One region of the Pantoea sp. X-Soil-OKNW-713 genome, then DNA from elsewhere that is predicted to be linked to it. Evidence: predicted binding sites of a transcription regulator. Region 1 holds the regulator's gene; each other region holds the start of a gene.
The links. The regulator CRP, encoded in region 1, controls carbon source genes, mostly activating them, when cyclic AMP is high. The targets are predictions, from matches to a motif close to ATGTGANNNNNNTCACAT.
Positions count from the first base shown of each region.

Region 2: a site for CRP is predicted at 1,592-1,609, ahead of AC6I8R_RS24595 (PTS sugar transporter subunit IIB). Genes of this name have one in related genera too.
Region 3: a site for CRP is predicted at 1,932-1,949, ahead of AC6I8R_RS09215 (6-phosphofructokinase). Genes of this name have one in related genera too.

Region 1 is NZ_AP035995.1:4,040,498-4,044,858, reverse strand. Features, by position in the region: gene AC6I8R_RS18935 (YccS/YhfK family putative transporter) at 1-829, opposite strand, end outside; gene crp (cAMP-activated global transcriptional regulator CRP) at 888-1,520, opposite strand; gene AC6I8R_RS18925 (OsmC family protein) at 1,823-2,227, shown strand; gene AC6I8R_RS18920 (phosphoribulokinase) at 2,319-3,188, opposite strand; gene AC6I8R_RS18915 (YheU family protein) at 3,250-3,468, opposite strand; gene AC6I8R_RS18910 (hydrolase) at 3,471-4,361, opposite strand, start outside.
Region 2 is NZ_AP035997.1:200,901-205,261, reverse strand. Features, by position in the region: gene AC6I8R_RS24610 (hypothetical protein) at 90-260, opposite strand; gene AC6I8R_RS24605 (hypothetical protein) at 246-434, shown strand; gene AC6I8R_RS24600 (LacI family DNA-binding transcriptional regulator) at 417-1,358, opposite strand; gene AC6I8R_RS24595 (PTS sugar transporter subunit IIB) at 1,695-2,012, shown strand; gene AC6I8R_RS24590 (PTS sugar transporter subunit IIC) at 2,023-3,369, shown strand; gene AC6I8R_RS24585 (glycoside hydrolase family 1 protein) at 3,350-4,361, shown strand, end outside.
Region 3 is NZ_AP035995.1:1,985,691-1,990,051, reverse strand. Features, by position in the region: gene AC6I8R_RS09225 (PTS sugar transporter subunit IIC) at 1-500, opposite strand, end outside; gene AC6I8R_RS09220 (PTS sugar transporter subunit IIB) at 493-807, opposite strand; gene AC6I8R_RS09215 (6-phosphofructokinase) at 818-1,798, opposite strand; gene dld (D-lactate dehydrogenase) at 2,234-3,931, shown strand; gene AC6I8R_RS09205 (YceI family protein) at 3,977-4,361, opposite strand, start outside.

The sequences.
Region 1 (4,361 bases):
GCAGACGGGCGGAGATGGTCTTGGCATTCCAGCGAATCACCGCTTCTGCATGGCTCTGCTCCACCAGCTTTTGCACTTCTTCCGGCTGATGCAGGCTGACGGAGATATGTTCCTGCAAATCGAGCGCCACCTGAAAGGCACGCGTCAGGCGTTTGTGGCTGTTATCGCGGCTGGCCGACAGCATATGCATTTGCTGGTAGCAGGTGGTGATCAGATCTACCGCTTTCTGCTGGCGCGCCAGCAACGGCGGCAGCGCTTTCTCCGGGTCGGTCAGCTGCGTCAACAGGGTATATTTGGCATCGCAATAATCCGCCAGCTCACGGTACAGCAGGCTCAGCGACTCGCGCATCGGCTGCTCTTTCCACAGCCAAAACCAGAACCAGTTGAACAACCCATACCACAAGGTCCCGCCGATATAGAGCAGCGGCGGCACCCAGATCGGCATACGTCCCACCAGGCTCAGGGTAAAGATGGAGGCAATCAGCGTGGCAGGCAACAAGCGGCCATGCAACGGGCTGATCTCACCCGTCACGCCCACTAATAACGGCAGCACCAGCAGAATCAGCGGCAGGGGGACGTGATAATCCGTCAGCCACTGGATCAGAAAGCTGCCGGTCGCAAACAGGGAACCACCAATAATCAGGCGTTTAAAAAAGCGTTTATGCGGCGTATCAAGACCGGCGATGTTGCAACAGGCGGGCACTAAGGAGAACAGCAAGCCTTTTTGCAGGTCGCCAAACAGCCAGCCGAGGGCCACGGGCAGGCACAGCACCAGCGTTTGCCGCAGGGCATAGTTCACTTCGGGATGATAGATGATTCGACGCCACATCAGCTCATCGCAGACAAAAACGGCGTGATGCTGCCATCACGCCGTGGGTGAGAAGAAATTAGCGGGTGCCGTAAACGACGATGGTTTTACCATGTGCGGAGATCAGGTTTTGATCTTCCAGCATTTTCAGAATACGGCCAACTGTCTCGCGTGAGCATCCGACGATCTGACCAATTTCCTGACGGGTGATTTTGATCTGCATCCCGTCCGGGTGGGTCATGGCATCGGGCTGTTTGGCCAGATTGAGCAGCGTCTGCGCAATGCGACCGGTCACATCAAGGAAGGCAAGGTTGCCCACTTTTTCTGATGTCACCTGTAGGCGACGCGCCATCTGCGCCGAAAGACGCATTAAAATATCCGGGTTTACCTGAATCAGCTGACGGAATTTTTTGTAGGAAATTTCAGCCACTTCGCAGGCAGTTTTGGCTCGTACCCAGGCACTACGTTCCTGACCTTCTTCAAACAGGCCAAGCTCGCCGATGAAATCCCCCTGATTGAGGTAGGAGAGAATCATCTCTTTGCCTTCTTCATCCTTGATCAGCACCGCAACGGCACCTTTCACGATGTAGTAGAGCGTTTCCGCTTTCTCACCCTGATGAATCAGGGTGCTTTTGGATGGATATTTGTGAATATGGCAATGGGACAGGAACCATTCGAGTGTAGGGTCTGTTTGCGGTTTGCCGAGAACCATTCGCTATTATCCTCTGTTGTAATCGTGCCCAAAACACAGGGGGCAGTTTTCCCTGTCAGGCGGTGAAATCGTAGAGCGCTTCCTGTTAAGGAAAATTATTCGGGTGGACTCTTAAGCCAGGCTTCTGATTCTTCCCGCCTTCGTCTATTGCGACGAAAATATTTTCAGCTCTGTTTGTAGCACAGCTTTTGCTAGCTGTCTTCTGTTGTCTCGCTTCAGCAAAAGGGCGATTAGTCTGGATTGCTGTTTCTCAGGTGAAAGCGTACTCTGGCGGCAAATCAGCCTATTCAGGAGAAAGAATAATGCAGGCACGGGTTAAATGGGTGGAAGGGCTTACCTTTCTCGGAGAATCCTCATCAGGTCACCAGATATTAATGGATGGCAATTCGGGCGACAAAGCACCGAGCCCGATGGAGATGGTGCTGATGGCGGCAGGCGGTTGCAGCGCGATTGACGTCGTGTCGATCCTGCAAAAAGGGCGCAATGATGTGAAGGATTGTGAGGTCAAACTGACCTCGGAACGTCGTGAAGAAGCGCCACGCATTTTCACACATATCAACCTGCATTTTATTGTTACCGGCAAAGCGCTGGGCGATAAAGCGGTGGCGCGAGCGGTTGATCTGTCGGCTGAGAAATATTGCTCGGTGGCGATTATGCTGGGCAAAGGGGTAGAAATCACCCACAGTTACGAGGTTATCGAACTTTAGCACGAACGTAGCGGAGCGATTTATCGTGCGGATTTTTCCCGCAGCGATCTCGGGATCGCGCAATAAATCGCGCCGTTACGGTTATGTTTGATTATTCGATGCGTTTGCCTTCAATCAGTCGCTGCACCAGCGGCGTCATAATCAGCTCCATCGCCAGCCCCATTTTGCCGCCGGGCACCACCAGGGTGTTCATATGCGAGATAAAGGAATCCTGAATCATCGCCAGCAGATAGGGGAAGGCAATACCTTCCAGACCACGGAAATGGATCACCACAAAGCTTTCATCCAGTGATGGAATTTCACGCGCAGCAAACGGGTTAGACGTATCGACGGTAGGTACGCGCTGGAAGTTGATATGGGTGCGTGAGAACTGCGGGGTGATGAAGTTGATGTAATCCTCCATCGAACGCACCACCGAATCCATCACCGCTTCGCGTGAATGGCCGCGCTCGCTGGTGTCGCGAATCAGCTTTTGAATCCACTCAAGGTTGACGATCGGTACCACACCTACCAATAAGTCGACGTGTTCAGCCACGTTGTGCTGCTGCGTCACCACCCCGCCGTGCAAGCCTTCATAAAACAACACATCGGTGTTTTCCGGCAGCGGCTGCCACGGGGTGAAGGTGCCCGGCACCTGATTCCACGGCACGGCTTCGTCATAGGTATGCAGATATTTGCGCGACTGACCAAGACCGGTTTTACCGTATTGCTTAAAGGTTTGCTCCAGCAGGCCAAAATCGTTGGCCTCCGGGCCGAAATAGCTGATATGACGGCCAAGGTCGCGCGCTTTGCGGATCGCCATGTCCATCTCAGGGCGCGTGTAGCGATGAAAACTGTCACCTTCGACCTCCGCCGCATGCAGGTTCAACTGCTGGAATATTTTGCGGAAGGCAAGGCTGGTGGTGGTGGTTCCGGCGCCGCTGGAACCGGTAACGGCAATGATCGGATGCCTGGCTGACATAACAAAGCTCCCTGTGAAGTCCGGCGATGAGCATTGTTAGCACGAAAAGCCGGGATGTGCATTAGCCGCGAAATTCACCGCGTGCCATGATATTGACGGTTTCGTGCAGTTCTGACCACACCAGCACAGCGTCACCGCGTTCCAGTTGGCGACGCACATCAGCGACTTTTTGCGCCAGACTGCGCTCCTGTTCACCGTAGTCGGTGCCTTCGCGTAATACAAAGGCTTCGATCAGGTTTTCCAGCGTTTCAGCTTCAAGTTGTTGCCACGGAATAATCACGATCATACATCCAGGTAAGTTGATAACCACTGCGGCACGCGTTGTTCCAGCCACATTTGCGGTCGTAGCAGCGTACCGCCAACAAAGCCGACATGGCCGCCTTGCTGTGTCAGCTGATATTGAATCGAGGACGACAGTTGCTCCGGCTTCGGTATTACTGCGTCGGTCATAAAGGGATCGTCCTTAGCATGGATGATCAGCAGCGGTTTGCGTACCCCGGTCAGCAGCGGCATCGCGCTGGCCCGATGATAATAATCGCCTGCATCCACAAAGCCGTGCGCCCTGGAGGTGACGGCATCGTCAAAGTCGCGCAGGCGGCGCAGGGCGCGCAGTTCACGTAAATCGACCGGCAGGGTGCCCGGCCAGGCCTTCAGCTTACGTTTAGCGTTCTTTTTCAGCTGCGTCAGCAGGTAGTGCTGATAAAAACGTGAGAAACCGTTCTCCAGCTTCTGGCTACAGGGTTCCAGCAGCAGGGGCGCAGAGATGGCGACTGCGGCATCCAGCGGCGCATCATGCCCCTCTAATCCAGTCAGGCACGCCAGCATATTACCGCCCAGCGACACGCCGACGGCGGTGGTGGGGACATCGCCCCATTCACGCTTTAACCAGCGCAGAAAGAAGCTGGCATCTTCGGTTTCGCCGGAATGGTAAATCCGGTGCAGGCGGTTCGGTTCACCGCTACAGCCGCGAAAATGCATCACCACTGCCAGCCAACCGCGTGCCTGACATGCCTGCATCAACCCATGCGCATAGGGGCTGTGAAAGCTGCCTTCTAAACCATGAAACAGCACCATGCGTGGTTTGTGCGCGGCCTGAATAGGGTCTTCACTCCACGCAAGATCGACAAAATCGCCGTCCGGCAAATCGAGGCGTTGCCAGTGTGGGCGCAGAGT
Region 2 (4,361 bases), on a different replicon from region 1:
TCTCAGCGCATCAGACAGGAGATTACCGAGAAATCATCTTCATCTATATGAAAATATGATAATTCAGATGGGGTAGCGCACGTCTGCGGCTAAAAACGCTCACCGCAAACGGTGTGGGTAATAGGAAAATCGTTCGGATTCAGGTGCCAGTGCCAGCGCTCCTTCGGCAACACATTTTCCACCGTCTGATACAGTTCACCGCTGGTGATGCCGCATTTGAGACGCTCCAGCCAGCTGACCACCGTGTGATAGTAGCCCACCGTCAGGGAAAACCGGTCGCCCAGCGCGATCAGTTTGTCGCGGGGATAGAGAGTGGCCAGGCTGAAACGGTCACCGGTGGCGGCGATCCCGGTGCGACTCGTGGTGCCGATACCACAGCTTGCCAGCAGCTTATCCGTCTCCTCACTCCGGTGGTGTCAGCGCGGAATGATTAAGTTTCCGCGTAACGTACAGGAACCCAACATATCTTGCGTCTTTCTCGTCAGCCAACCAACAATTCTGGCTGCCATCGCATCCAGTGAATACTCAATGGCTGGAATGGTGGGAATGCCCGGTAAATGGACTGAACCGGCCAAGCTGAACACCATAATGTCGCCCGGCACCGATTTATTAAAGGCCTGTAGCTGGGCAATAACCTGTTGTGCTTCCTGGTCGTTGGCCGTCAACAACGCATTAAAATTCAGGGTACTGGCATTGTTGAGCAGCACCTGAAGCGCGACCGATGCAGAGGGCGCATCCATAAACACCAGATTACGATTATAGGGCAGGAGGTTATTTTCCAGCGCGAGCTTATAACCACTCAGTACCTGCTCGCCTGCGTTACCGGCCTCGGGATAGATCAAAGCAATCTGGCGCTTACCCTGGCTGATCAGATAGTTACAGGCGGTCTCAGCGGCAAAACCGTGGTCAAACTGGATGCTGTTGGGCCAGTCAGTTTCGGCACAATCGACCAGAATCACATTGTCATCCTGGATATCGAGCGGGAAGCGCGCGCCAATGATTAGCACGTCATCGCACAAGCCACAGCTCAGTTCATCGAGCGCATGTAACACATCGGCTTTGTTGTTGGCGAAGCGTAACAGGAGATGTTTCTGGTGCTGGCTGAGTTGTTTTTCCAGCGCATACAGGTAGCCGGTAGTTTGGTTGATGTTTTCCTGGGCGCAGATGACGCCAATACAACCGGTAGACTGACTGAAGAGTGACTGAGCAATAACGTTAGGTCGATACTTGAGTTCGTCAACCGCTTTGAGCACTGCCTGACGGCTGGCTTCCTTCACTCCGCGCGAACCACTCAACACCCGAGAAACCGTGGCTTTTGACACCCCGGCTAAGCGCGATACATCGTTGATCGTAGACATCTTTCTCTCCGGAAACCCTGAGCAAACTTTAGCCAGCAGAAGTATAACGACTTCCCTTATTGTTGGAAACCGGTTTTCCATTTTCGCGCAAAATCACCATCCCTGTAGCGGCGCGATTTATCGCGCGGTTTTTTAACTATGCCAAAAAGATGCGCGATAAATCGCGCCGCTACGGGTTGAAATAATGATGTTTTGTGATGCGAATCTAATAAAAAAAGCGCCGATTTATCAGAAATTGATGCGGGTCACACTTCGTTCAACCTTTCATGGAAACCGGTTTCCGTATGATATCCAATCGTAACCACATTGAGGCATAGCTTTGAAGGATGGATGACGATGATCAGGATTATGTTGTGTTGTTCGGCGGGGATGTCCACCAGCATGCTGGTACGCAAAATGAAAGAGGTGGCGCAGGAACGCGGTCTGGCCGTTGAAATTGATGCGTATGGCGTGACCGAATTTGACGAGCAGTTTGCGCGTTATCAGGTGGTGCTGCTGGGACCTCAGGTGAAATACATGCTGAAAACGCTGGCCGACAAAGCGGCAAGCGCCGGGATCCCGGTCCAGCCGATCGAGATGATGGACTACGGTATGCAGCGCGGCGACAAAGTGCTGGATTTCGCGCTTTCGCTTATTGAGGCGGCTCACGAATAAAGGTGATGGTATGAGTTCGTTATATCAGTCGATGATTGGCGTTATCGAAAAAGCGATCACGCCGCTGGCCGGACGTCTCGGGCAACAGAAATACATCATAGCGATCCGCGACGGCTTTACTGCCGCGCTGCCGTTTATGATTATCGGTTCTTTCATGCTGGTATTTATCTTCCCGCCATTCTCGGCCACCACCACCAACGGCTTTGCCCGTGCCTGGCTGGATTTTTCCGCGACTTACCGTGAGCAACTGATGTTGCCGTTTTACCTCAGCATGGGGGTCATGACCTTTTTTATCTCGGTGGGGATTGGCGCAAGCCTCGGGCGGCAGTTCTCGCTCGATCCGGTAATGTCGGGGTTACTGGCCTTTATGGCGTTTCTGCTGGTGGCCGCACCTTACTCCAACGGTACTATCTCCACAGCCTATTTATCCGGGCAGGGGATATTTACCGCGTTGATCACCGCGATTTATTCGACGCGGGTTTACGCCTGGCTGAAGCACAACAACATCACCATCCGCTTACCCAAAGAAGTCCCAACCGGTGTGGCACGTTCTTTTGAAATCCTGATCCCGGTGGTGGTGATCATTGGCACGCTGCACCCGCTCAATCTGTTTATCCAGGCGCAGACCGGGATGATTATTCCCGAAGCGATTATGCATCTGCTTGAGCCACTGGTGTCGGCGTCTGACTCGCTGCCAGCGATCTTGTTGTCGGTGCTGCTTTGTCAGTTGTTCTGGTTTGCCGGTATTCACGGGGCGTTGATCGTCACCGGGATTATGAACCCATTCTGGATGGCTAACCTCTCCGCTAATCAGGCGGCACTGGCGGCGGGCACCGCGTTGCCGCACATCTACCTTCAGGGATTCTGGGATCATTACCTGTTGATCGGGGGTGTGGGCTCCACCTTACCGCTGGCTTTCCTGCTGTTGCGCAGCCGCACCACCCATCTGCGCACCATTGGCAAAATGGGTATCGTGCCGAGCTTCTTCAACATCAATGAACCGATAATGTTCGGCGCGCCGATCATTATGAATCCGATGATGTTTATCCCCTTTGTCTGCGTACCGATGGTTAACGCCATCCTCGCCTGGACCGCCACCAGGATGGGCTGGCTGGCCCAGGTGGTGTCGCTCACGCCCTGGACCACACCGGCACCAATTGGTGCATCCTGGGCTGCCAACTGGGCGATCAGTCCGGTGGTGATGTGCCTGATTTGCATGGTGATGTCAGCCCTGATGTACCTGCCTTTCCTGCGTGCGTATGAACGTTCCCTGATGAAATCTGAAGAACAAAAAGCCCAGGAACAGGCGGCGACAACTCAATCCGGAGAGAAACGTAATGAAGTATCAGTTTCCTGAGAATTTTTGGTGGGGCAGTGCCAGTTCGGCCCTGCAAACAGAAGGTGCCAGCGATAGCGGCGGAAAAAGCGCCACCACCTGGGACCACTGGTTTGCACAGCAACCGTGGCGTTTTCATCAGCAGGTCGGGCCACAGCACACCTCGACCTTTTACCAGCGCTGGCAGCAGGATATTGCCTTACTTAAGCAACTTAATCACAACAGTTTTCGTACCTCCATCAGCTGGTCGCGGCTGATACCGGATGGCACGGGTGAGGTAAATGCGGAAGCGGTGGCGTTTTACAACCGCGTGATTGATGAGTTACTGGCGCAGGGCATCACGCCGTTCCTGACGTTGTTTCATTTCGATATGCCGCTGGCGATGCAGGAGAAAGGCGGTTGGGAGAGCCGTGACGTGGTGACAGCGTTTGGTCGCTACGCGCAGGTCTGTTTTGACCTGTTCGGCGATCGGGTGCTGCACTGGTTCACCTTTAACGAGCCGATCGTGCCGGTGGAAGGTGGCTATCTTTATGATTTCCACTATCCCAATGTGGTCGATTTTCGCCGGGCCGCCACGGTGGCGTATCACACCGTACTGGCCCACGCTGCGGCGGTGAGTGCGTATCGCGCCGGGGACTATCGCGGCGAGATCGGTGTGATTCTTAACCTGACACCGTCGTACCCCCGTTCTCAACACCCTGCCGACCTTACCGCCGCGCATCATGCGGATCTGCTGTTTAATCGCAGCTTTCTCGATCCGGTGCTGCTGGGGGAGTATCCACCAGATCTGGTGGCGTTGCTGAAGCAGTACGATCAATTACCGGCGTGCCTGCCGGGGGACAGCGCCCTGATCGCGGCAGGAAAAATCGACCTGTTGGGTATCAATTACTATCAACCACGGCGGGTTAAATGCCGCGAAAATGCGGTCAACCCAGCGGCACCCTTTATGCCGGAGTGGTTCTTTGACCATTATGAAATGCCGGGACGCACCATGAACCCGTATCGTGGCTGGG
Region 3 (4,361 bases), 2.1 Mb from region 1:
AGTGCTGGCATCACCACCGCCATCACACCACCAAAAATGCCGCCGGTAAGGATCAGAGGTAAGCCTGTCAGCCCCGCTTTGTAGCCGATCACCGCACCGATAGTCGCCATCCACAGCAGCGCCTGTCCGGTCAGGAAGATGTATTTGAACGGTGTCAGACGGGCAATGATGATGTTGACAATAAAGATCACCAACAGCGTCAACGCTACCTCTGAACCCAGCTCGCGGTTCGCTAACCCGGCGATGGCAGCAACATCGGTGATATAACCCTGCATGCCAAAGCCGTGGGTAAAGATGGTATTCAGGAAGGTCAGCGTACCGACAATGATGTTGATACCCGCCATCATAATTAAGAAACCGAGCAGGGTTTTAAAGGTGCCTTCCACCACCTTGCCTGCGGATTTTTTTTGCAACAGCAGACCCACCAGGGCAATAAAGGCGATCAGAATCGATGCCTGCCCTAACAGATCTTTGACCAGGAAGTTAATAACACTATTCATGGCTGGCAACCTTCATGTTGTGTTCTTTCATAAACGCCACGATCTTTTGCTCAATTTCCGCCTTATCGGTCAGCTTGTTGAGAATAATCACGCGCTTCATCTGTTCCGGGCTGGCATCGGCATTTAATACATCGGCAAAGGCTTTCTGCGTTAAAATCATGTCGGATTTAAACGCATTGGCTTCAGAAATGGTGGTGTGATCGATATCTGCATCAATTTCTAACTTTTTTAATACCGCTTTGGCGCTCATTTCGATGGCGAAACTGGATCCCAGACCACATCCGCACACACATAATATTTTCAGCATGGCTATCTCCTCACAGAATATGCAGTTGTTTAGCGAGTTTGTAATGATGCCCTTCGGTGTCAACCAGGCGTTTTTTCATGCTTATTAAATCAATGGGTATCGGTTTATTGCTGCCATTAATAATGACGGCTTTATTGCGCATTCCCGACTGAATACAACGCGCCACTTCGCTGGCCATAATGGTGCCCTGATAAATTTCTTCACAGGTGGGTTCACCATTACGCAGGCCGTAACCGATGATGGTTTTACGGATACGCACACCAATCAAAGGTTCAAGTTGTTTAATTAAGGTATCGATCGCCCCCTGGAACCCCGGCGAATATTCGCGGGTATAGGCTTCCGAGCACAGAATAATCACGCTGTTTTGCTGCGCCAGACGTGCCGTGACCCGTTCCGCCAGCTCATGCGGCGGAATCTGGCACTCGGGGATCAAGGCAAAATCTGCATTGGATTTAATCGCTGATTGCAGGGTTAATTCGCCACAATAACCACCCAGCAACTCCACCATAAATACGCGCCCCGGCAATCCACGTCCGGTGTTACGTAATTTCGCCACTTCCTTCAGCACCTGTTCACAGGCGGTGGAAAAGCCAATGGTATAATCGCTGCCGAATACATCGTTATCGATGGTCATGCCAACGCCAAAGCAATTGACGCCAAATTCACTCAGAATATGAAGGAATTGCAGCGACCCATCACCTCCGGCCATAATTAATACGTCAATGCGTAGCGATTTAAGTTGTTTCGCTATGGCTTCATATTCCGGGCGAATTAGTTTTCGCGTTGGCCGTCCTGATTGCATCACCGGGATCGCCGCGATGGCATAATCCACCAGATCACGCTGCGATATTTCTTGATGTTTATTTTCCAGCAAACCCGGAATGCCGCCGTTAAATAACACCATGTCCGCCTGAGTTAAGCGAGAAATCTGAAAGATAAAGTTATTTATGCCGGTAACATCACCACCGCTGATCACCATGCCAATTCTCATTATCCTGCTCCTTACGCTGCGCTTCTGACAGCCATTCTTCCGGTGAAGAGGATTTGTATTTGCTATGGAGATCACATTATTGCTACGAATTTATCCACCCAGGTCATTGACAAAGATATTTACAGACCTAATTTTGTGATGTTAATCACATGGTAAATTTTTCCAAAGACATGGAATTATTATAAAATTCATCACGTTATATATTTTTCACACCTCTGCCTGTCTGGCCCGATTTAACAATTTATTTGTCTTTTTGCTTTGCCTCTATTTTGTGATAACCCGCGCATTTTTATTGGTACGCCGCGGTTTTTCCGCGCGAGATAAAGGGATAATGCTTCAGTGCGTTATTTTAACTTTAGTGCCGATGAATGATTGACATAGCGCCGTATCCGCCTGTCCAATAACCCGGCAGACACATGACACAGAAGAGAAAACATGACATCCCCGCAGGAAATGTTGCGTCAACTGAGTGACGTGGTAGGTGAAAAACAGCTGTTAACCCATTCTGATGATAAGGCCTGGTACACCAAAGGATTTCGCGTCGGGCGCGGTGAGGCACTGGCCGTGGTGCTCCCCCAGACGTTATTACAACTGTGGCAAACCCTTCAGGTATGCGTGGCGCACGACGCCATTATTCTGATGCAGGCATCAAACACCGGCGTAACCGGCGGCTCGACGCCGGACGGCAACGATTACGATCGTGAGGTGGTGATTGTCAGCACCCGCCAGTTACAGGGCGTGCAGGTCATTGATGAGGCGCGACAGGTGATCGCCTTCCCCGGCACCACCCTGACGGAGCTGGAGCAAACATTGCAACCGCTGGGGCGTGAGCCGCACTCGGTCATTGGTTCGTCCTGTATTGGTGCGTCGGTGGTCGGCGGCATCTGCAACAACTCCGGTGGCTCGCTGATTCGCCGTGGTCCGGCGTTTACCGAAAAATCGTTATTTGCCCGTATTCATGATGATGGTCGGCTGGAGATGGTCAACCATCTCGGCATTGCGCTGGGTGACACGCCGGAAGCGATGCTGGAAAATCTCACCCGTCAGCAGTACCAAACCGGTGACCAACCCGACTGGCAGGGAAAGATCTGGGCGGATGACTACGCTGACCGTCTGCGCGACGTCAGCGCCGACAGCCCTGCACGCTTTAATGGCGATCTGCGTTATCTGCATGACAGTTCGGGTAGCGCAGGTAAAGTGGTGGTGTTTGCGGTGCGTCTTCCTACCTTCGAAGCCAGTGCTGGCAGCGACACCTTCTATATCGGCACCAACGATGAGTTGGTGCTGGTGGAACTGCGCCGCTATCTGCTGACGCGGATGAGTGAATTGCCGGTGCAGGCGGAGTATATCCACCGTAACGCCTTTGACCTCACCGTGCGTTACGCCAAACATATGTATCTGGCAATTCGCAAACTCGGCCCGCAGGCGATACCGCGCCTGATGGCCGGCAAAGCCAGGTGGGATGTGCGCGTCAGCCACCTGAAATTTTTGCCACGCAATTTTGTTGATCGGGTGCTGCAATTCTTTAATCAGATCACTCCGCGCTTTGTCGCGCCACGCATCATGGATTACCGCAGCGCGTATGAACATCATCTGATGATTAAGGTGGAGTCAGCGCAAACCGCTGAATTGCAGGGGTTACTGGCAGATTTTTTTGCCAACCACAGCGGTGATTTCTTCCACTGCGATGCACGCGAAGCAGCAGATGCCTTCCTGGTGCGCTTTGGCGTGGGCGGCTGCACCATCTCCTACTGTGATGCGCTGGGCTACAACCCGAATGAGCGTCTGGTGGCGTTTGACGTGGCGTTGCGTCGTAATGATGATGCCTGGCGTTTAACGCTGCCGGATCACCTGGCGGCGCAGGTGCAGGTCGATTCCTGCTGCGGGCATTTCTTCTGCTACGTTAATCATCAGGATTATGTGCTGAAGGCGGGCGTGGATGCGAAGGCGTTTAAAGAGGCGGTGAAAGTCGTACTGGAGCAGCGTGGGGCGAAGTATCCGGCAGAACATAACGTCGGCCATCTGTATCACGCATCCTGCGATCATGTGGCGCACTGGAAACAACTCGATCCGACTAACAGTTGCAATCCGGGGATTGGCAAAACCAGCAAGAAGAAATTCTGGGCGGAATAACTCATCCCGTAACGGCGCGACGTTTCGCGCCGTTACGAATCTTAATTATTTCGCGTAGGCTTCGGTCGAAATGGTCAGCGTTACGTCATCGCTCACCGCCGGAACATATTTATCCAGCTTGAAGTCAGAACGCTTGATGGTGCCGGTGGCATCAAAACCAATCGCCTGCTTCTTCACCATCGGATGCTCACCCTGCTGGTTCAGCGTGGCGTGCAGAGTAATCGGTTTGGTGATGCCTTTCAGGGTCAGATTCCCTTCTACATCAAACTTGTTATCGCCCTTCGCGACCACTTTGGTGCTGTGGAACACCGCCGACGGATATTTCGCGGTGTCGAAATACTCTTTGCCGAGAAACTCTTTGGTCAGCGCCGGGACATGACTATCGATCTGGGTGATCGGCAGCGTGACGTCAACGCGTGACTGCTCCGGG